Regions from separate parts of the Rheinheimera salexigens genome, predicted to be linked through region 2. Evidence: predicted binding sites of a transcription regulator. Region 2 holds the regulator's gene; the other holds the start of a gene.
What was found. The regulator FNR, encoded in region 2, switches genes on or off when oxygen is low (the NO sensors DNR and NnrR bind a similar motif). The targets are predictions, from matches to a motif close to TTGATNTANATCAA.

Region 1 (11,802 bases), 2.0 Mb from region 2:
GGCGAAATGAAAAAAGGTATGTTCTCGATGATGAACTACTTTTTACCGCTGCAAGGCATAGCATCAATGCACTGTTCTGCTAACGTCGGTAAAGATGGCGATGTTGCAGTATTCTTTGGTTTATCGGGCACCGGCAAAACCACTTTATCTACGGATCCTAAGCGCCAACTTATCGGCGACGATGAGCATGGTTGGGATGATGATGGCGTGTTCAATTTCGAAGGCGGTTGTTATGCTAAAACCATTAACTTATCCAAAGAAAACGAACCTGATATTTATAATGCCATTCGTCGTGATGCTTTATTAGAAAACGTTACCGTTGCTGAAAATGGTGAAGTTGACTATAACGACGGCTCTAGAACTGAAAACACTCGTGTCTCTTATCCGATATATCACATTGATAATATTGTCACTCCAGTGTCTAAAGCTGGCCATGCCAAAAAAGTTATCTTCTTAACTGCCGATGCTTTTGGTGTATTACCGCCGGTGTCTAAGTTAACTGAAGCGCAAGCAAAGTATCACTTCTTATCAGGCTTTACGGCTAAGTTAGCCGGCACTGAGCGTGGTATTACTGAGCCAACACCTACTTTCTCTAGTTGCTTCGGCGCGGCGTTTTTAAGCTTGCACCCAACGCAATATGCAGAAGTGTTAGGTAAACGGATGCAAGATTCAGGTGCAGAAGCGTATTTAGTGAATACGGGCTGGAATGGTACCGGTAAGCGTATCTCCATTAAAGCCACTCGCGCCATTATTGATGCAATTTTAGATGGCAGCATTGAAGATGCAGAGTTCGTTTCTTTACCGTATTTTAATTTAGCCATGCCAACAGCATTACCAGGTGTTGATGACACGTCTATTTTAGATCCGCGTAATACTTATGCCGAAGTCAGTAACTGGGATGAAAAAGCCCAAGACTTAGCCAAACTTTTTGTTGATAACTTTGTTAAGTTTACCGATAACGCTGAAGGTAAAGCCTTAGTTGCTGCAGGGCCGCAACTTTAAACACACGTTTATAGATGACTGCTTTCAACAAATAAAAATGGCCGCTTTAGCGGCCATTTTTTATGGGTATTTACTTATTTTATTACTCGGCTTCAGCCGGTAATTGCGCAAATTGTTGCTTAGGCATTAAATTTATACTTTGATGCAACTCGGAAAAAACAATAACAATGTCGCCCGTTTCCAATTGTTGCATAACATGTTGTACTTTGTCGCCAAGTGACACTTCTTCATCACCGTAATCGGTGCCTTCACGTAACACATAATACTCAATTAAATTATTTAATGTGTCGGTATCAAGTTGCTGGTACGGAATTATCATTGCTTAATTGCTCACGAATAAAAGTAGGAATACGCTGCGTTAACCAAAATTTCGGTTTGAAAATATTGCCACAAACAAAGCCGACATGGCCGCCGCCTTGACTAAGTTCATAATGAATATAGTGGTTTAACTCTTCTGCTGTAGGAATAACGGCATCGCTAAGAAAGGGATCGTCTTTGGCATGAATAATTAAGGTTGGAATACTAATATGTTGCAAAAAAGCCTTACCACTGGCTTTTTGGTAATAATCTTGGGCACTGCTAAAACCATGAATAGGCGCCGTGAAACTATCATCAAATTGCTCTATATTGCGCAAGGTACTGAGTTTTTTTAGCGTAAGCGGGATAGGAAACTCAGGGAACTGTTTTAACTTTAAAGCTGTACTACGCTTTAATCGGCCTAATAAATACCGTTGATATATTCTACTGCTGCCTTGATTAATGCGACTAGCACAAGCTGATAAATCTAAGGGAGGGCATACCGCAACGGCTGTGGCCAGTGGGTTAGCGGTAGTCTGCTCACCACAATATTTTAGTAAGACATTAGCGCCTAGCGAATAACCAATAGCAACCAACTTTTGCTCTGGAAAACGTTGGCTTATTTCTGTTATTACTGCCGAAAAATCGGCAGTGTCACCGCTATGATAGGCTCTAGGCAGTTTATTCGGTTGTCCATTACAGCCACGGAAATGCATTAACACAGCTGGCCAGCGTAGGTGTCGGCATTGGGCTAACATAGCTTGGATATAATGACTGTTAATATCACCGGCTAAACCGTGCAGTAACACCACTAAAGGTGCGTCGCTAGCAATACGAGAGGGCTGCATCCAATTTAATTGTATTTCATCACCGTCAGCCAGCGGGAATATTTCGGCCACGGTTTTCTGTTTAAGTTTAGGGCTTAAATATTTAGCGAAGATAGTTTGTAAATGGGCATGCTTAAGCCACCATGCTGGCGTAAAAGAGGAGCTAATAACTGGTCTGATCTGAGCTTGCAAAACAAGGCTTCCTGATAAACAATGAATAATATTTTACGAAGAGTAGTCACTTATGGATCGCCGACAATTTATACTTAGTGGTATCGCCTTAGGTGCCGCGTCTAGCTTAGGTATATATGGCTGGAACAGCAGCTTTGATGAGAATAGTGATAATCGAGATCTCGTGTTAAGTGCACTACTACCTGCCTTATTGTACGCTGCTTTACCTGAAGATACGACTATGGCTGTTCAAGTTAACCGAACTAAAGCGGCAATCAGCGATTTTATGCCGTACTTAGCCAAAAGACAGCAACAAGAATTACAGCAGTTATTTAATTTATTAGCCAATCAAGTGACTCAATTGGCTTTAACCGGTCATCTAACGGCCATATCAGAACTGACTATGAGCCAGCGCTGGCAGCTTTTAGCTAATTGGCGCGATAGTTATTTAGCCTTGTTGCAGCAGGCTTATCATGGTTTACGCGAACTGCTGTTTGCGGCCTATTATGGCCAACCAGAACATTGGCAAGCTATAAACTATACCGCACCGAGATATCGTTAAGAATATAAATATAGCCCGTTTACTATAAAGCCCAATTGCAATACAGCCAAAAGGATTAATGATGCAACATTTGGATGCCAGCCAGTTTATAACCGATCAACATTTTAGCGCTGATGTGGTCATCATAGGCTCAGGCGCTGGTGGTGGTATTGCCGCTGAGCAACTTAGTGCGGCGGGTTTTAAAGTATTGTTGCTAGAAGAAGGCGCTTATTACACGCGTGAGCAGTTTAAGATGGAAGAACGCTGGGCTTATCCTAATTTATATCAAGAAGGCGCAGCGCGTAAAACTAAAGATCAAGCCATTGGTATTTTACAGGGTCGTACTGTAGGTGGTTCTACTACCGTAAATTGGACCACATCTATTCGCACGCCCCAGCAGACACTAGATTATTGGCAAGACCAGTTTGGTTTGAATTTTGTAGCAGAAAATGATCTTACGGCCTATTTCCAATTAGCTGAAGAGCGTTTAAATATAAAGCAATGGTCGGTAGCGCCAAACGCCAATAACGCTAAACTGCAATATGGTTGTGAGCAATTAGGTTGGCAATATACTGTGATCAAACGCAATGTTACCCATTGTGCTAATTTGGGCTATTGCGGTATGGGGTGTCCCATAGATGCTAAGCAATCTATGTTGGTCAGCACGATTCCAGCTGCTTTAAAAAAGGGTGCCACGTTAATCTCAAGGCTTTCTGTACGCAAATTACAGTGGCAGGATAACCAAATATTGAGGTTAGAAGCGGTGCCGGTTGATGAGCATTTTCAGCCTACTGCGTCATTAAAAGTCACAATATCAGCTAAGCATTATATTGTAGCCGCTGGGGCTATTGGTTCTCCAGCTTTGTTGCTACGCTCTAAGGTGCCTAACCCATCAGGTCGTTTAGGTAAACATACTTATCTACATCCAACGGTGATCAGTGGTGCTGTATTTGCTGAAGATATTAATGGTCATGCTGGTGCGCCGCAAAGTATTTATTCTGATCAGTTTGTATGGCCAACCGATTCCAAGCAGCCAGGCTATAAGCTGGAAGTACCCCCTATCCATCCGGTGTTGATGGCGTCGAAGTTAATTGGTGTAGGCGATCAACATGCGCAGTTGATGAAAAGCTTTAATCAACTGCAAGTGACTATCGCGCTTATACGGGATGGCTTTCACCCAGAAAGCCAAGGTGGCCAAGTAGTATTAGATCAAGATCAACAGCCAGTATTAGATTATCCCATTACTGATTATATTTGGCAGGGTATGCGTCAAGCACTATTATCCATGGCGGAATTACAATTTGCCGCCGGTGCTAAGCAAATTCTGCCTATTCATCACGATGCAAAGTTATATCAAAACTGGCCAGAAGCTAAAGCGGCAATTGAGCAGTTGTCGATGACCGCTTTACGGCAAACGGTTGTTTCGGCGCATGTTATGGGAGGTTGTAATATGAGTGCAACAGCGGACAAAGGCGTGGTAAATGCTAACGGTCGCCACCATCAATTAACCAACTTGTCGGTATTTGACGGTTCTATTCTACCTACTAGTTTAGGCGCAAATCCGCAACTGACTATTTATGCCTTGGTATGGAAAAACTGCCAGCAATTAATTAAAGAATTAAGCCATGAGCTGCAGCCAGTATAGCGTTAGGCTAATACAATATTGCCCCAGCAGTCGGTTGGGGTGACTTGCTGAGGCAAATGAAAATTAATCTTGCTCAGTCGCAGTACTAATTTTATAGGTAAAATAGACAGCAAAAAAAGCGCCGATGCCAAGTAGTACGCCCAGTCCGGTAAAAGAGGCGAAAATAATTGGGTCATTAAAATATAAGTGCCATAAGTCCATAACATATCCCCTTGTACTGTTTTGATATGGCTACCATAACGTATTGTTGAGCATAGAGTAGTGATGTAGATCAAACTTTGATTGTTTGCTTGGGTTTAAAGAGGCAATTCCAGCAAGAAGTGTTGATTAAATAGGGCTTTTATTTAAAAGGGCTTAACGCGAGCCGTAACTGTATAAGCTGTTGTTGTACCGTATTAGATATTGGTTGCTGTAGTAGGGCTAAGTAGAGCTCTAGCAAGGCACTGGGGGCGTTAATAACGGCATTATGCTGTGTGTTAGCCGTTAATAATTGCACTAACAATTGTTGTTCCTGTTGTTCGGCAACTAATTCTACACCGAGCAACTGTTGTTTCAATTCAGCACTAAATTGCTGCTGTTGCTCGGTAGTTAACGGGTTTAGGCTACTAACGCGTCGGCGTAACGCCCGCACTCGCTGGGTAATACGGGCATTATAAACAAATAAAGCTTGGTTTAGCCCCTTAAGGGTTTGGCCAGTAATACTTAAGCGCTGCTGCTCTAAATAACCCAGTAACAGTAACAGATTAACATTAGCATTAAAGTCATCTTGCCAAGCTAAACAAATCGGTTTTACCTTAGCATAATAACTAAGGCTAAATTGCCAAAAATCAGTAGCGTTAACGCTAGTCATGCTTTTGCCAAAACTCGTTAGTGAGATTTTCAAACTGTTCTTGGCCATCAAACCAAGCCGTTTCTACCTCGGCTAACTGGCTACTGGTTGTGGCTTGCTTCGCTAATAACAGTGTTAAATCAGCTTTGCGCTCAGCGTTATAAATATCACTTTGGCCAAGTTGCTGTTCAACGTCAGCTAACTCAGTTTCTAACTTTTGTTGGCGTAGCTCTAGCTTGTCAATATTTTGTTTTATTGGCCGGAGTAGGTTACGCAGTTCTGCCTCTAAACGCTTTTGATCTTTGCGCACTTGATTGCTTGTCGCAGGAGTACTAACAGCAACACTAGCTTGGCTTTGTTTGGCATCTTGCTGCAGCCATTGATAGTAATCACCTAGGTCGCCATCAAAAGGGGCAACTTTGCCATTGGCCACCAAATAAAACTCATCGGTGCAGCTGCTCAGTAAATGCCGATCATGCGATACAATTACCGTCGCACCAGAAAACTCTTGCAGTGCCATGACAATGGCTTCACGCATATCTAAATCTAGGTGGTTAGTCGGCTCATCGAGTAATAATAAATTCGGACGTTGATAAACAATTAAGGCTAATACTAGTCGCGCTTTTTCACCTCCCGAAAACGGTGCACAGGCTTCTAAGGCTTTATCGCCATAAAAACCAAAACCGCCCAAATAGTCGCGCAGCTTTTGCTCGGGTACTAATGGGTCTAAGCGGACTAAATGCTGTAAGGGTGAATCTTGTGGTCGCAGGGTTTCTAACTGATGTTGAGCAAAATAACCTAGGCTCACCCCATTAGCGAACCAAACATCGCCACTTTGCGGCTGCATACTGCCAGATAATAATTTTATTAGGGTAGATTTACCGGCACCATTACGTCCTAGTAAGCCAATACGACTACCTGGTAATAATTGAAATTTTATTTGGCTTAAAATGACTTTATCTGCATAACCGGCTTGAACATTATCCATTTTTAATAATGGATTAGGTAAAGATTTTGGTTCACGAAAGCTAAAACTAAAAGGCGAGTCAACATGTGCGGGTGCATATAGCGTCATGCGCTCTAGTGCCTTAATCCGGCTTTGGGCTTGGCGCGCTTTTGTGGCTTGGGCCTTAAAACGGTCAATAAATTTTTGTAAATGGGCTACCTGCAATTGCTGCTTATCAAAATTAGCTTGTTGTTGGGCAAGTTGCTCGCCGCGTTGGCGTTCAAACTGACTATAGTTACCTTTGTATAAGGTAAGTATTTGCCGTTCTATATGGACAATATTGTCGGTAACGGCATCCAAAAAATCACGGTCGTGACTAATCAGTAGTAGGGTGCCTTGATAATTGGCTAGATATTTTTCTAACCATAATACGGCATCTAAATCTAAGTGGTTGGTAGGTTCATCTAGTAACATTAAGTCGGCGCGCTGCAATAAAGCCCGCGCTAAGTTAAGCCGCATGCGCCACCCGCCCGAGAATGATTTAACGGCGTGTTGCTGCATTTCACCGCTAAAGCCTAAGCCATCTAGTAATACGCCGGCTTTTGCTTCGGCGCGATAGCCATCTAAGGCTTCTATTTGTAAGTGCACTGCGGCCAAGTCGCTTTCGCTACACTCAGTGCGTACCTTTAATAGTAACGGAAATAATTGTTCGTCGCCTTGTAATACATAATCCATGGCGCTACATTCAGCCGCTGGCGTTTCTTGGGCGACAGTGGCGATATCCCAGTTGACAGGAATACTAACATTACCGGCGTCGGCGCCAATTTTACCTTGTAGTAAGGCAAATAAGCTGGATTTACCACAGCCATTTGCACCGACAATCCCCACCTTTTGTCCGGGAAATACGGTAAGATCGGCATGTTTAAATAAACATTGAATGCCGCGGCGTAGTTCGACCTGTTGAAGCTGGATCATGTTTTTTCCTGAACAACTGAATTGGGGTGCTAATTTACCCGTATAATGCTAACAAACCAAGGCTTAGCACGTAAAATAATAGCCATAGAAATTCATAGTCATTAAGTGAGAATTATTATGACCACACGTAAAAAGAAACGTTTTATTGCTGGTGCCACTTGCCCAAAATGTCATGCCCAAGACACTATGATGTTATTTCTAGAAAATAATGTTGAAAAAGTTGAATGTGTTGCCTGCAGTTATCAAATGGTGCAACCGCAGGAACAAATTGTCAAAGCGGGCCGAAAGTCAGAGCAGGTTATTGGTGTATTTAAACCAGAATAATGTTTTAACTAACAGATTACTTTATTCAAGCTATTGTTATCACTGGGCTATGGTCCTAACTCGCTATTATTCGAAACAAGAGCTAAGCAGCAAAATAGATTAATAATGCGGTGGTAACGGCTCTTCTTCTGGCCGTAATATACCCATATCATCAGGAATTTGTTGCATCTTTTCTGCCAACATTTTTATTTGGATCTGTAAGCGCTCTATGCGCTTATGGTGCTCAAGCAGCTCCTGGCTTAAGCTTTGCACGGTATCTTCCTGAAAAGCTAACTTACTTTCCAGTTCGATAATATGCAGGTGTAAATTTTCATTAGTTTGATTCATTTGTGAATTCCCATACTTCGGCTATGCCACTAGAACTTTCGCTTATTAGCTGGCTATTACTTAGAAATGCCACGGCATGAACGACTGCACTGGCTGGACGACTATTGGTTTTTACTGATACTCGCCATTGTTGCAGTTCTTTACCGGTTTGCACATCCCATATGGCTAATTTTCGACTAGGGGCGCCGGTGGCCAGATAGCGACCATCAGCACTAAAGCGTACTGCACTAAAAATTTGTTGCCGAGCAGAGAATTGTAACTGACTAATACGCTCGCCGGTTTTAATATCCCATATTTGAGCTAAGTCTTGGCTGTCGGCAGTAAAAGCATAGCGTCCTTCGGGATCGAGAGCCACTTTAGTGACTCGGCTGGGATGACTAAAGCTATAAATAATCTGAGCGCTTTTGGTATCCCATAAATTAGCTTTATAATCATTACCGCCCGTTAACGCATAGCGTCCATTGGGTGACATGGCGACGCTATTAATTCGCTCAGTATGGCCAAGAAACTCTAAGCGACGGCCTGACTCCAGCGTAATATGCTGCACGCCACCATTACTTTTACCAATTAATAAATGCGCACCATTATTTGATACAGCGACATCACGAACGGTAGCGGCATCTAATTGCCAAAAACCGCTATTTTTACCATCGGCCACGCGCCATAAAGCAAAAGTATGTTGATCTGCAGTCAGTGCATAACTATTGTCATGGCTGATGGCCATACTAAATACATAATTATCGGTATCGGCTTGATGCTGCCATTGATATAGTAAAGCATTGTTATTGAGATCCCAAAAGGCAATGCCATCTTCTATGGAAGAGACCACCGCGTATTGAGCATCATCAGAGATGGCCGCGGCATAACTACCATTAGCAACATGCAAAAATTGTTGCAATGGGGCTGTTGGCAGCAACTTTTCGCAACCACTGAGCATAATTAGTAGAAAAAACAGCGGATATTTCATGCGGGGTGTTAACCTCATCAGTACAAACAGTTAGTATAGAACGGTTCATTGGACACTATTAAAACATACTTTTGCAGCTTTGCTGCCTAAATCTTGGAGAACCAAATGCGCTTAGTTACCAAAATGACGTTGGTCGCCGTTACTGTTATGACCCTTGCGGCTTGCCAAAAAGAAACTGAAGTTAAACCAGTACAGTTAGATACCGATGAAGCCAAGCAAGCATATAGCCTGGGTGTATCAGCGGGTCGTTACTTAGGCGTTGCCCAAGACGAGTACGGTAAAATCGGTGTAACATTAGATCAGCAATTAGTCTTACGCGGTGTACAAGATGCCATTGCCGATAGCATAGCCTTAACGGATGAAGAATTACAAACCGTGATGCAAGACTTAGATCAGCAGTATCAAGATAAAAAAATTGCCATGTTAGAAGCTGAAGCGGCTGAAAATGTTGCTGCAGGTAGCACTTATTTAGCTGAAAATGCGGCTAAAGAAGGCGTAACAGTTACTGAGTCAGGCTTACAATACGAAGTATTACAACAAGGCGACGGCGAGAAGCCAACGGCGACTGATGTAGTTAAAGTACATTATTCAGGCACGTTAACGGATGGTACTAAGTTTGATAGTTCTTACGACCGTGATGAGCCAGCACAATTTCCGTTAAACCGTGTCATTGTGGGTTGGACCGAAGGCGTACAATTAATGAATGTAGGCTCTAAGTACAAATTTACTATTCCTTCAGACTTAGCTTATGGTGAGCAAGATAAAGGCGTTATTAAACCAAATAGCGTATTAGTTTTTGAAGTAGAACTATTAGATATCATTAAGCCAAACGTAGAGTAACTTCTAGCAAAGTGAAAAAAAGCGGCTTAGCCGCTTTTTTTATTGTTGTTTATACTGATTATATTGTTTATACCGATACGGGGTCATCAGTTTGGGTTTGGTGCAAGGTATTAATTAGCTCGTCTTCATAAGCAAAGCGCTCTTCTAAGGCTTGGCCAAGCTCGGAAAGCTCAAGATCAAAAGCGCCACTTTGACGAGTACTAAGATGATCTGCATACTTATCATTAAATTGTAGTGCCAGATCGGTCGAATTTGAGATTTTTGGATAAAGTCTCTCGGCTAATTGTCGACACTTATTATCTTTAGTATCAGACTCAGCCACAATACGCTCATAGACTTCAAAGTGACCAGCAGATATGTAATCTAGTAGAAGCTGACAAAATTCTTGTACCCGTTGTTGTGTGGGTAGGGTGCTACGGTCACTTTCAAATGGCGGAAGAGACGCTAATTTACAATAGCTAACAATAACTTGTTGACGCTCGTCTAACCAGCTATCAATAGCCGACAGTGAACCGCCCCATTTTTGTTGCGCTTTCTGCACGCGGGTGTACATTGCCTTCTCCTTAATCACAGCGATGGGCTGTAGTAGAATCTAATTAACGTAATTTCTCACTAAAAATCAACATATATTTTATTGGTCTGCTCTGTTAACCGCATTATGATGTTATCAATACAGAGTACCCTAGAGGTTAAGCTATGATTAAACACAGTATAGAATTAGCGCCAACAAAGACAGCTTATTGGTTAGTTGTTAATAAAAGCAAAATTAAACTTACAGTAAATGGTGAGATACCCCATGGTAGTTTTAGTCAGTTAGCGTTAACGGCTAAAGCAGAACAAGTGTGTTTATTAGGCACCTTAGCAGGGCAGGAATGTTATTTAGTGATTGATCATGATCAAATCACCGATGACATGAATTTTGTTACCCCTAGAGAGATGCTATCGCTTGGCGAAGAAGCATATTCATTAGCTGCAAGAGCGACTCAAGTCGCATTATTTATGCAAACTCATCGCTTTTGTGGGCAATGTGGTAGTGCTATGCACCTGGTTAATTGGGAGTTAGCAACGTTGTGCCATAAATGTGGTCATCGTTGTTATCCGCGTATTGCGCCTTGCGTATTGATTGCTGTGCAGCGAGAAGGCCAAATTTTATTGGCGCGGTCGAGTAGACATAAACCAGGCTCTTTCTCCATTTTAGCCGGTTTTGTCGAGTCCGCAGAAACCTTAGAAAATGCTGCTAAACGTGAAGTAAAAGAAGAAGTGGGGGTTGAGATAACTAACTTACGTTATGTCGGTAGCCAGCCTTGGCCTTTTCCGCATTCATTAATGGCAGGTTTTATCGCTGATTATGTAAGCGGTGAGATTATTTGTCAGCCGGAAGAAATTGAAGAAGCATATTGGTACGATGTCGATAAGTTGCCAGAAGTGCCGGCAGTTGAGACCTTGTCGGGATTGATGATTAGACAAGTGCAGCAAATGATGACCAGTAAAATTAACAAATAAAAAAGCCACATAAAGTGGCTTAACGAAATTTGTTGCTGTGACTCGTTAAAACGAGCTTCTTACTTGTTGTTTTCTTTACTAGCGCGTCAATGTTATAACAGATTGAATTTTTACTGACAAGCTTTTCGCTGTAAAAAAATGAACTTAAGTTGTATCGACTAAGCAATTAGACCGAAGGCATGGCTGCTTTGGCTTTGCAGTGGTAAAATAGCCGCAACTATTTGTTAATGGCGGAGCCAAGATGCAATTAAAAAATGATCGTTACCTTAAAGCCCTACTTAAACAGCCTGTCGATAAGACGCCAGTATGGATGATGCGTCAAGCCGGACGCTACTTACCAGAGTATCGCGCGACTCGAGCTCAAGCGGGTGACTTTATGTCATTATGTCGTAATGCTGAGTTGGCGTGTGAAGTGACCTTACAGCCGTTACGCCGTTATGCTTTAGATGCGGCTATTTTATTTAGTGATATTTTAACTATTCCAGATGCGATGGGTTTAGGTCTTTACTTTAGTGAAGGTGAAGGTCCTAAATTTGAACGGCCTATTCGTAGTGCTAATGATATTGCTCAGCTACCTATCCCTGATCCAGAGCAAGAGCTGCAATATG
Region 2 (11,802 bases):
TTGGGCATCAGAATAACCTTGGGCAGAAGGTAAATTATGGATAACATGCTTGAGAATTTCATCGGGTGCTTCAAAGCCAAATAATGCCGGATTACCAATATTTAATTTAAGAATACGTTGGCCTTCATCCTCCATTCTCTTTGCTTCTTGGGCTATTGGGCCGCGAATGTCGTAACAAACACCGTTAAGTTTAGTTGAGCGTTTTATGGGTTGCATTATATGGGCCTTAAAGAGTAACTTCTAACCGTCCAGACAGCTATTATCCTAGAGTATTTTTCCCATACCTTAGACTATTTTGCAATTGTTATAATAAGTTATTTTAAACATAAAGTATTAAAAGCAGTGTATTGAGGTATTATGCGCAATTACCCAGCATTTCTTGATAAAATAGCCCGTTATCTTGATTTAGTTTAAATAAATAAATTTTGTGAATTTTTGGATGACTAATATCCAGCTAGGAGAAAGATGTTTATTCGTAATGTGTTATTAGGTTTATTTTGGTTTGGCTTTGTTATTGCGCTAATGAGCCCCTTTATACAGTTAGAGCCAATTCAGCAACTAGACTCGCTAGAAGAGTGGCAGCAACCTAGTCGTGCGGCAGTGCTAAATAAAGCAGATAAAAAAAAGCTATTGCAACGCTTAGCCTATACCCAACCGTTACCTGCTAAAAAAGCCTTACCAGATTTTACTACCTTTACCGATACGGTAGAAAAGAAACAAGCATTTTTTGCTTATTTACGCCCTTATGTAAAACGAGAGAATGCCCGTTTACTTAGCCTTAGAACGCAATTGCTAGATATTATTAAAAAACATGATAAAGGCTTAAAAATTACTATTGGCGAATATGCTTTTTTATATAGTTTATATGATGAGTTTCGAATGGACGTTGCCGTTTCAGACCATGAGTCAGCAACAGAATTATTGAGTCGGGTGGATATTATTCCCGAAAGTTTAGTCTTAATGCAGGCTGCTAATGAGTCAGCATGGGGCACCAGTAGATTTGCTCTTGAGGGCTTTAACTTTTTTGGACAATGGTGCTTTAGAGAAGGTTGCGGCATAGTGCCTTCGTCTCGACAAGAGGGGGAAAGCCATGAAGTCGCTAAATTTAGTAGCCCATCCGCCAGTATCAGTAGTTACTTTTATAATTTAAATACGTTTCATACCTATCAAGCACTTCGTGATATTAGGCTACGATTACGCCAAGCCAATAAGCCGTTACGCGGCGAAACACTGGCCGAAGGGTTAGGGGCGTATTCAGAGCGTGGTGATGACTATATCGCGGAGATTAGTAGTATGATCCGCTATAACCGTAAATTTTTGGAACAATAAAATGTTTAAGTTTTTTATGCTAGTGCTACTGTTTTCGGTTCCGGCACAAGCAACGTTAATGATCAGTTATGATAGTTTATATAAGAAAATGAAAACGCTACAAAAACCTGAGTATAGTGACTTAACGTTAGCTTTTTTACTGTCAAATACCCAACGTAACGCAGATTGTCATTACATCGATTTACGCTTAACCAGCGATATTCATAATATGCCATTGTATTTATCTGCCAATGGCGAAATAAGTTTACCGTTTGATGAAGCACTTAAAGACAGTAAAGCGAGGTTGATTTTACAGCAGGCCGATAACCAAGCTCGTTGTGAGTTAACACTACGCCTTCGCAGTAGAATGCCCCTTAATGCCACGGTTAAACAGCAACAGCTAGTGCACTATCAACAGCAATTTAGCTTAGTTTTAGCTGATTTAGCCGGTAGTGTTAGTAAGCGTTGGTTACCTGAAGTACAAGGCGTGATTATAGTATTTGCTAACAACGTTACTCGCTTAAACTCGTTGTCGACAGATCAACAAGCTGTGACAAAGTGCCAAGAACAACGCTGTGAAATACGCTTGGTAGATTATAACAGTGCACTAGATTTGCCGTGGTTATTGGGTGAGAAACCTTTATATCTATTGCCTCTGATGGCGCAAAAACACTAGTTCAATAAGGTTAATACTAGCCAGTAATTATTCTATTATCTTGAATTTACTGGCTATATGCTCTATCTCATGCGAAAAGTACATTTCAAAATGTAGAGTGCATTCTAAATGCTGAGTCTTAACTTAAAGCAATATATTGCAACTCTGCAACATCAGCATCTTCATCGGCAATAAAACCAGCAGGAATAGCCGAGATACTGGGTTTATCAAAAGCGGTATCACCTTCACTTACGCTAGTATCTTTACTTAACTCAGCAAAATTAAACAGGTTTTTATCAATCATATGTGAAGGCACAATATTCTGCATAGCTTGAAACATAGTTTCTATTCTACCGGGGAAACGTTTATCCCAATCTTGCAGCATTTCCTTAACCACTTGACGCTGAAGGCCGTCTTGTGAGCCGCATAAGTTACAAGGAATAATGGGGAAGCCTTTGGCAATTGAATACTGTTCAATGTCTTTTTCTTTGCAGTAAACTAATGGCCGAATAACAACATGCTCACCGTTATCACTGACCAACTTGGGCGGCATTGATTTCATTTTACCGCCAAAAAACATATTTAAAAACAGGGTTTCTAACATGTCATCTCGGTGATGGCCTAAGGCAATTTTTGTAGCGCCTAATTTTTTTGCTGTGTTATATAAAATACCACGGCGCAAGCGTGAGCATAACGAACATGTAGTTTTACCTTCTGGCACTTTTTCTTTTACAATTGAATAGGTATCTTCATTTACAATTAGATATTCAACGCCGAGTTCAGTTAAATAGCTCGGTAGTACTTCGGCAGGAAAGCCCGGTTGTTTTTGATCTAAATTGACAGCAATAATACTAAAATGTATTGGCGCCGACTTTTGTAAATTAAGCAAAATATCTAACATAGTGTAAGAATCTTTGCCGCCAGACAAACACACCATAATTTTATCGCCATCTTCAATCATATTAAAGTCTGCGATAGCTTGTCCTACATTGCGGCGTAAGCGTTTATGTAACTTATTTAAACTGTATTGTGCTTTGGCTTGCGCTGCGTGCGTCATAAAATTAAACCTAATGCTAAAATGGCGCACATTATAACGAAGGCAACGCCAATACCAAAGCAACCTAGTGCGAAAACTTAGCTTTTCTGTAATGGACTGACAAAATCTGCCGGTTTTACCGCGAGAACATCGCAGTCTAACTGGTCGATAACATGCTCAGCCGTATTACCAATAATGGCTGCAGAAAATCCGGTACGGCCTATAGTGCCGATCACGACCATAAGGGCATCATATTCATTGACAATATTAGGGATAATATCTTCAGGCATCCCCTCTATGACATGACATTGCGCGGCAGGAATATCATATTGATTAGCTAATTTAGCCACGGCATCAATGTGGTGTTGTTTCATACTTAAACTGTATTCTTGCGCATTAAATTCAGGTATTTCAATCGCAATATTTACCGGCGTGCCAGGAAAAGCATTAACCAAATGTACTTTAGCATCCAGTAACTTTGCCATTTGCAGTGCTTTTGCAATAATGCGTTGATCTAGGGCTGAGTGATGTTCTTGTTCGCTACCGGCATGTATAGCGGCAATAATATTGCGCCGCGTTGGCCATTCGTACTCTTTTATCAGTAGTACAGGGCAGGGGCATTTACGTAAAATATGCCAATCGGTTGGCGTAAAAATCATCGACTTTAGAACATCATGATCATGTGTCCCTTTAATAATAAAGTCGATATTTTGCTCTATAGCGGTATGGACAATGGCTTCAAAAGGCCGGTTATGCCATACCACCAAGATATGGGTGTCTAAATCAGTCGCGTTAGCTTCAGTTAGTAGCTGTTTAATCCACTGCTCTCGATCACTAATAACAGCTTGGCGCATTGATTCACGCTCTGTACCAGACAGCATAGTGGTCATTTCGTAAGAGAAGTCGTATACGGTTAAAAATACGGTTAAGCGACAAGGCTGCAGCCTAGCAAGTTGTAAAGCACGATTAAGCGCTTTTTGATATTCAGCTGCGGGGTCTAATACCACTAATACATTGCTATAAGCTGACATAACTGACTCCTAAAATCATAATGTTCGTTATAGTGTTTGGTTATAGTATTTAGTTTGAGTATAGCCACTAGGGTTATTTTTTGCTGTGAAAATAACCTAGTATTTGTTCAGCTTAACATCGAGCTGATAAGGATGCCAATTCTGATAACTGATTGAGATTAGTAATTTTAATTAACTTACCCTGTACTGCGATAAGCTGCTCTTTATGTAACTTGCTAAATAATCGACTCACCGTTTCTACTGTTAAGCCTAAATAATTACCGATATCACTGCGGGTCATGGTGAGTCTAAATTCGTTCGCTGCAAATCCACGATTAGCATAACGCTGAGATAATTGTTTAATAAAACTGGCTAATTTTTGTTCAGCCGTTTTATGGTTTAACAACAGCATCATTTGCTGATCAGCGTGAATGTCTTGACTCATTAAGCGCATCATTTGCTGGCGAAGGCGAGGTAACTGGCCCAGTAATATGTCAAGGTTAGACAAGGGGATTTCACACACCATAGAGGTTTCTAATGCTTCAGCGTTGCTTGGGTGGTGTTGGGTATTAAAAGCATCAAAACCGAGAACATCTCCGGGCAAATGAAAACCGGTTATCTGTTGTTCACCTTGCTCGGCGATGGTCAGGCTTTTAAACGTGCCTGAACGCACGGCAAATAAAGATTTTTGCGGTATGCCTGCTTCAAACAACCTATCGCCTTTATGAAAAGGTTTTTTCCGTTGAATAATAGCGTCGAGTTGACCCATTTCTAAATCATTTAATGAAAATGGCAAGCAAAGCTGACTAAATCCACAGTCTTGACATTTTATCGCAGATTTTTGCATCCTTTAACCCTAAGTAAGCAAGCTCTATACTTTAACCTAAATAAATATACGTTTAGCCGCAAGCCATATGGTATAAACACCATAACTAGCTAATAAAAAACTAGTTATGTATCTTACCATTAAATTATTTTTAATTTGGGTTAACTTTTGTGCTGCCAGACCAGAAAGTAATATGGCCGGCAATGTGCCTATACCAAAGGCAAACATCACTAATGCTCCAGAACTGGCACCTCCACTGACTAAGCTCCAGCTTAATGCGCTGTAGACTAAACCACAGGGTAGCCAGCCCCAGCATAAACCATACAAATAGGCTTTTTTAGCCGAGTCTAAGGGTAAACAGTGTTTGGTTAAAGGTTGAATATAACGCCAGATACCCTGGCCCAGTTGTTCTAACTTTAGTAGGCCAAACCAAAGCCGACTAATATAAAGAGCAATGGCAATAAGTAAACAACCAGCCAACAAACGTAGCCAAAGTAATGAGCCACCAGCAAGTTGCATGGCACTAGCGCCAAAGTAACCGACGACGGCACCAAAAAAACTATAGGTTGTCAGGCGACCTAAACTTAACAAAAGTTGTAGCCAAAGTTTACGTTTTACATTCGCACCGGGCATAGCCAATTGTAATGCGGCGACAATACCACCACACATTACTAAGCAGTGACTACTGCCAATAAAACCGATCGCGAGGGCAGCAATCAGGTCACTGTTCATTCTTTAGGAGGCTTATTGTTGCTGCTAGTATTCGCTTTGCTGTTAGCCTTAGTACTTTTTTGGCCGTTATCATCAAACAAGATACTAAAACCTTGCTTATCTAAATCTTCAAATTGGCCTTTACGCACCGCCCAAAAAAATACTGTTAAGCCAAACACAACAAATAACATGGCGATTGGAATTAAAATGTAAATAACATTCATTTTTTTAATAGCCTTAATGAGTTTGACACAACCAGCAATGAGCTAAATGACATGCCCAGTACCGCGATATAAGGCGAGACAAAACCTGCGACAGCAAGTGGGATAATAATAACATTATAGCCAATTGCCCATGCTAAGTTTTGTTTAACCCGCAGTTTGGCCATCTCGCTGCCGGTAATCAATGAGAGTAATAAACTAATATCAGGCTTTAATAATACCACATCGGCTTGGTTCTTGGATAAGTCAGTACCCGACTCTAAAGCAACTGAGACATGAGCAGCATGAAAAGCAGGACTGTCGTTAATGCCATCACCTAACATCATCACCTTATGCCCGGCTGATACCAAATTTTGCACTTGTTGCACTTTTTGCTCTGGTGAGCAGCCTTTAAACATAACATCAAAGCCCAGTTGCTGCTGTAATTGCTCTGCTTGGCTTGAGCTATCGCCGGTAAGCATTATCAGTTGATAATTTTTAACTTTAAGTTGGTTTATTAACTCAGGAATTTCAGGGCGCAGCGCGTCCTGTAAGCTAATGCTAGCAATGAGTTTATGATCAATGCATAAATAGACCATGGCATCGGCAACGGCAGTTACGTTACAAAACTTGGCACTACCGACTTTAATCAATTGGTGTTGATAATTAGCGCTAATACCACCACCGACAGTGATTTCAACCTCGGTTAAGGCTAGTGTTTGCTGATAATACTGAGCAAAAGCCTGGCCAATAGGGTGTTCAGAATTTAACTCTAAGTTTGCAATTAAATTTAACACTTGCTCTCGACTTAATGCACTATCAAACAGCTGGACCTGATTTAGTGAAAATTGACCTTGAGTTAAGGTACCGGTTTTATCAAACACGATATGGCTTATTTCAGGTGTGGCATCTAATGCTTCACTATTTTTAACTAAGATACCTTGTCGATTTAATTGCGCTAACACACAGGTGACAGCCGTAGGCGCGGCTAGGCTTAGTGCGCAAGGGCAGGTGGCAACTAGAACTGATAACGTGATCCAAAATGCCCGATCGGGATCGAGCCAAAAATACCAAAGTAAAAACGTTAATACGGCAATTAATAATAGTTGTTCAATAAAATTTTGAGCTAATTTATCTGTTTTTTGCAATAGGGCCGGTTTTTGGCTGAATGTACGATGTTGCAGCGCAATAATTTGGCCTAACCGCGAAGACATCAGTGCCGAACTGACCTGAACCTGAAGTAAACCATTATGGTTGATACTACCTGCTAGCACAGTGTCGTGAATATCTTTGTCTATAGCGCGATACTCACCCGTTAACATTGACTCATCAACGGTACTATTCCCACTAATAATGTAACCATCTGCGGCAATAGTTTCACCAGGCTTGACCAAAATTAGATCGTCAGCTTTTAAGCGACGAGCTGAGACAACCTTTTGTTCACCCTCAACTAATAAAGTAGCACTGACCGGCATGATTTTTAATAAGTTGCTGGTGGCATCGCGGGCTTTAGCTCGGGCTCTATATTCAAAGAACTTGCCTAACTGCAGTAGGAAAGTAAACATACAAACTGATTCAAAATACACTTCACCGGTATTAAACACCGTGGCATAGGCGGAAGCGCCAAAAGTATAATAAATAGCTAAACTAACCGGGACATCCATATTCAACTGCCGGCTTCTTACACTGCGCCAAGCACTGAGTAAAAAAGGTAATGCTGAATAAATAACGACGGGTAGGGTCAATAACATACTGATCCAGCGTAAATAGCCTTGATGCGATTGCTCAATACCGGTGTATTCGCCAAAGTATAAACCAAAGGCGATAGCCATAACTTGCATTGAAATAATGCCAGAAACAGCTAAACGTTTTAAATAACGATTTAGTTCCAACTTAAAACTTTGTTCTTCTTGATCGGCAATAAAGGGGCTAGCCTTATAACCAATATTTTGCAGCGCTGTGATAATGTGGCTTAAGGGCAAATTATCGGCTTGCCATTGTAAATAACAGCGCTGGGTAGTGGAGTTAACATTGACTTTGGCTATAGCTGAAAATTGGCGTAATTGCTTTTCAATTAACCAAGCACATGCTGCACAACTAATGCCATCAATGGATAATTCAATTTCATTATAATCACCCTGTAATTGGCTTATATCCGCAAGCACGTCTGCAGAATCATAATGATTTAGCTCATTTTGGATTGACTCTGGCAGAGGCGAAGCTTTAGCCGCGGGTTCGGTACGAAAGCGATAATAATCAGCTAAATTGCTATCAATAATGGTTTCGGCAACAGCTAAACAACCAGGACAGCAGAGATGCCTTGTTACATCATCAAATTGCAGCGTAAAGTCAGTGCCGGCTGGTACAGGCTCATGACAATGAAAACAGCGAGTTACACTCACAATACTGTCCTGTTAATAACCTAATTGAATTTCTTGGCTTGCAGGTAAAACTAAATTTGCCCGTAATTTCCATGCCTTAGAATTATCAGTAACAGCGATACGCCAATTACCTTGTAAAGAGTGGGGCAGCGTCGCGATATAAAGTAATTTACCACTACGTTCGGCTGTAAGATTAAAATCTTTATTGGCGATAGTTGGGTGGTAAAAATCCAGTAGCATATGCTCACCTAACGTATCATTTTGGGCAAAACGAATAATAATTTGATTACCGGCTATTAATACTTTGGCGTCTAAGTTACGCAATTCAGCCTCACGGTATAACGCTAAGCGCTGGTTAATAGCTTGACCTTCTTTATAGTAATCATCGACTACCATATCTGGGATATTACCTTGCATCAGCATAACAGTATGTGCAGCTTTTAGAGCCGTAAAAACAGGAACTGCAATTAAAAGCCATGGCCATAACTGCTTGTACCAAGGTTTAATATCTTGCTGCATAACAACCTCTAATATCATAAAAATAAGCCCCGTAATCGGGGCTTAATATAAGTGCGAATACGCTATAAGGTATTATTATTCAGCAGGTTTTTCTGGGTTTGCTAAACGATATACATAAGCAGTTAGAATATGCACTTTATCTGCCCCTAAGGTTTTTTCAAACGCAGGCATTTGACCAAAACGACCTAAAGTTATGGATTCGGTTACCGCTCTAGCTGAGCCACCATATAACCAAGTATTATCGGTTAAATTTGGCGCACCAAAAGGTAGGTTATGGGCTAAACTACCCTTACCGTCCATACCATGACATGCAGCACATAAAGCAAACTTGGCTTTACCTGCAGTTGCATCAACTTGATCAACTTGACGGCCTGATAAGCTAAGCACGTAAGCGGTCATTTCTTTAACGCCTTGATCGCCGCCTAGGGCATCATACCAAGATGGCATAGCGGCTTTTCGACCAAACATTAAGGTTTCTTTAATTTTGTCAGGCGACCCACCGTACAACCAATCATTGTCGGTCAGGTTAGGATAACCTGTTTGACCACGTGCATCTGAACCATGGCATAAAGAACAGTTTTGTAAAAATAAGCGCTGGCCAATTTTTATTGCTGCATCGTCATAAGCCAAATCAATAACATCACGCTGAGCAAACTGTTGAAATATTGGACCATATTTCTCAGATGCATGCTCAAGTTCACGATCAAATTGAACATGGCTGCCATCTGTTTTTGATAACTCAACCGCTGCACGAGATTCTGCCAACGATTTAATACCTTGGTTAGAACTAGTCCAGTTTAATAAGCCTTTATAATTACCTAAACCCGGGTAAAGCGCTAAGTAAAATACCGACCAAATGATGGTTAAATAGAACATATAAGTCCACCAGCGAGGCAGTGGATTATTTACTTCTTGAATACCGTCTACTATATGGTCGGTGACTTCGCCTTCTGGTACGTCAACATAGTTTTTAAGGCTGATGGTTAATAACCAAAAACAACCAATAATAACGGGTAAGGTAAATACAATGACCCAAGCACTCCAAAAGCTACTCATGATCTGACTCCTGTTTGGTTTTTGGTTGTTGTTTTTGCTGCTCGTCACCGAATACTAAGTTCGCAGCCTGATCAAAATCTTTTTTGCCTTTTATAATAAAAGTCCAAACGACAAAAGAGATAAAAGCAACAAACAAAATTACCGTGTAAATACTGTGAATATCTGCATATGTCATAGTGATTACTTCAAGTGTGTGCCAAGTGATTGCAGATAGGCAATCAGGGCTTCCATTTCTGTTTTCCCTTTAACCGCTTCTACCGCGCCAGAAATATCGTCATCTTCATAAGGCAAGCCAAGTGTACGTAAGACTTCCATTTTCTTTACAGTATGCTTGCCATCTAATAGATTAGTTTCTAACCAAGGAAAGCCAGGCATATTAGATTCAGGTACCACAGAGCGTGGATCAACTAAATGGGCATGGTGCCAATCGTCACTATAACGCTCGCCTACTCGTGCTAAATCTGGACCAGTACGCTTAGAGCCCCACAGGAAAGGGTGATCCCAAACACTTTCACCAGCAACAGAGTAGTGGCCATAACGCTCTACTTCAGCCCGGAAAGGTCTAATCATTTGGCTATGACAACCAACACAACCTTCACGGATATAAATATCCCGACCTTCTAATTGTAGCGGGGTATAAGGTTTCATACCTGTTACTGGCTCGGTCATTTCATCTATAAATAGCAGAGGTGTTAACTGAACTAAGGTACCAAATGAAATGGCAACACAGGTTAAAACAGTCAATAGACCAACGCTTTTTTCAATTTTTTCGTGATGATTTTTCTTTGACATGGTCTACCTCTTACGCAACGGCTGGCACAGGTTCGGCCAAGCTTTCTTTCGGTGCACGAATAGTTTTGAAAACGTTGTAAGCCATTAACAACATACCGGCAACAACAAATACACCACCTACAAAGCGCATAAAGTAGAATGGCTTAGAGGCTTCAAGACTTTGTACAAAACTATAGGTTAAGGTGCCGTCAGTGTTGACTGCGCTCCACATCATGCCTTGAGTAATACCTGAGATCCACATGGCAACGATATACAATACAACACCAATGGTGTGTAACCAGAAGTGAGAGTTAATTAAGGATGTACTGTACATACGGCCTTTATTATATAACACCGGTATTAAGTGGTAGATAGCGCCGATAGAAATCATCGCAACCCAACCTAAAGCACCAGAGTGAACGTGACCTACAGTCCAGTCAGTATAATGCGATAATGCGTTTACTGACTTAATGGCCATCATTGGGCCTTCAAAGGTAGACATACCGTAGAAAGACAATGAGACAATTAGGAAACGTAATATAGGGTCAGTCTTAAGCTTATGCCAAGCGCCTGATAAGGTCATAATACCGTTTATCATACCGCCCCAGCTTGGTACGAATAGGATAATCGACATCACCATACCTAAAGACTGAGTCCAGTCAGGTAAGGCGGTATAAATTAAGTGATGCGAACCTACCCAGATGTATAGCGCAATTAAGGCCCAAAAATGGACAATAGATAAACGATATGAATAAACCGGGCGACCAGCTTGTTTAGGTACAAAGTAATACATCATACCCAAGAAACCTGCAGTTAATAAGAAACCAACCGCATTATGGCCGTACCACCACTGAACCATGGCATCAACAGTACCGGCATAAATAGAATAGGATTTAAACGCGCTGACGGGAATAGCCATACTATTTACAATATGCAGGGCAGCAATCGTTAGGATAAAGCCACCGTAGAACCAGTTAGCAACATAAATGTGGCTGGTTTTACGTTTAACTAAGGTACCAAAGAATACAATAGCGTAAGAAATCCAAACGATGGTTAGTAGTATATCAATTGGCCACTCAAGCTCTGCATATTCTTTAGTAGAGGTTAAGCCCATTGGTAGGGTAATAACAGCAGCAACAATAATGGCTTGCCAACCCCAGAACGTAAACATTGCTAATTTTTCAGCAAATAAGCGAACCTGACAGGTACGCTGTACGACATAATAACTAGTGGCGAATAATGCACTAGTACCAAATGCGAAAATTACCGCGTTGGTATGCAATGGACGTAGGCGACTATAAGTCAGCCAAGGAATATCAAAGTTTAATG

Region 1: BI198_RS15900 (DUF3149 domain-containing protein) is a predicted target of FNR. The motif match lies at 4,745-4,758, and genes of this name have one in related genera.

Annotation. Positions count from the first base shown of each region.
Region 1 covers NZ_MKEK01000001.1:53,204-65,005, reverse strand. Annotated here, with positions in the region: gene pckA (phosphoenolpyruvate carboxykinase (ATP)) at 1-1,002, shown strand, start outside; gene BI198_RS00350 (YheU family protein) at 1,085-1,321, opposite strand; gene BI198_RS00345 (hydrolase) at 1,296-2,318, opposite strand; gene BI198_RS00340 (hypothetical protein) at 2,371-2,859, shown strand; gene BI198_RS00335 (GMC family oxidoreductase) at 2,921-4,483, shown strand; gene BI198_RS15900 (DUF3149 domain-containing protein) at 4,547-4,684, opposite strand; gene BI198_RS00330 (TIGR02444 family protein) at 4,824-5,333, opposite strand; gene BI198_RS00325 (ATP-binding cassette domain-containing protein) at 5,326-7,233, opposite strand; gene BI198_RS00320 (YheV family putative zinc ribbon protein) at 7,351-7,557, shown strand; gene BI198_RS00315 (SlyX family protein) at 7,657-7,884, opposite strand; gene BI198_RS00310 (WD40 repeat domain-containing protein) at 7,871-8,851, opposite strand; gene fkpA (FKBP-type peptidyl-prolyl cis-trans isomerase) at 8,957-9,691, shown strand; gene BI198_RS00300 (Rsd/AlgQ family anti-sigma factor) at 9,759-10,244, opposite strand; gene nudC (NAD(+) diphosphatase) at 10,388-11,194, shown strand; gene hemE (uroporphyrinogen decarboxylase) at 11,436-11,802, shown strand, end outside.
Region 2 covers NZ_MKEK01000001.1:2,065,805-2,077,606, reverse strand. Annotated here, with positions in the region: gene BI198_RS09465 (pyridoxal phosphate-dependent aminotransferase) at 1-216, opposite strand, end outside; gene BI198_RS09460 (glucosaminidase domain-containing protein) at 466-1,329, shown strand; gene BI198_RS09455 (DUF2987 domain-containing protein) at 1,331-1,984, shown strand; gene ttcA (tRNA 2-thiocytidine(32) synthetase TtcA) at 2,103-3,020, opposite strand; gene uspE (universal stress protein UspE) at 3,098-4,030, opposite strand; gene fnr (fumarate/nitrate reduction transcriptional regulator Fnr) at 4,143-4,856, opposite strand; gene BI198_RS09435 (sulfite exporter TauE/SafE family protein) at 4,893-5,567, opposite strand; gene ccoS (cbb3-type cytochrome oxidase assembly protein CcoS) at 5,564-5,770, opposite strand; gene BI198_RS09425 (heavy metal translocating P-type ATPase) at 5,767-8,148, opposite strand; gene BI198_RS09420 (FixH family protein) at 8,161-8,664, opposite strand; gene ccoP (cytochrome-c oxidase, cbb3-type subunit III) at 8,722-9,702, opposite strand; gene BI198_RS09410 (cbb3-type cytochrome oxidase subunit 3) at 9,695-9,877, opposite strand; gene ccoO (cytochrome-c oxidase, cbb3-type subunit II) at 9,883-10,494, opposite strand; gene ccoN (cytochrome-c oxidase, cbb3-type subunit I) at 10,505-11,802, opposite strand, start outside.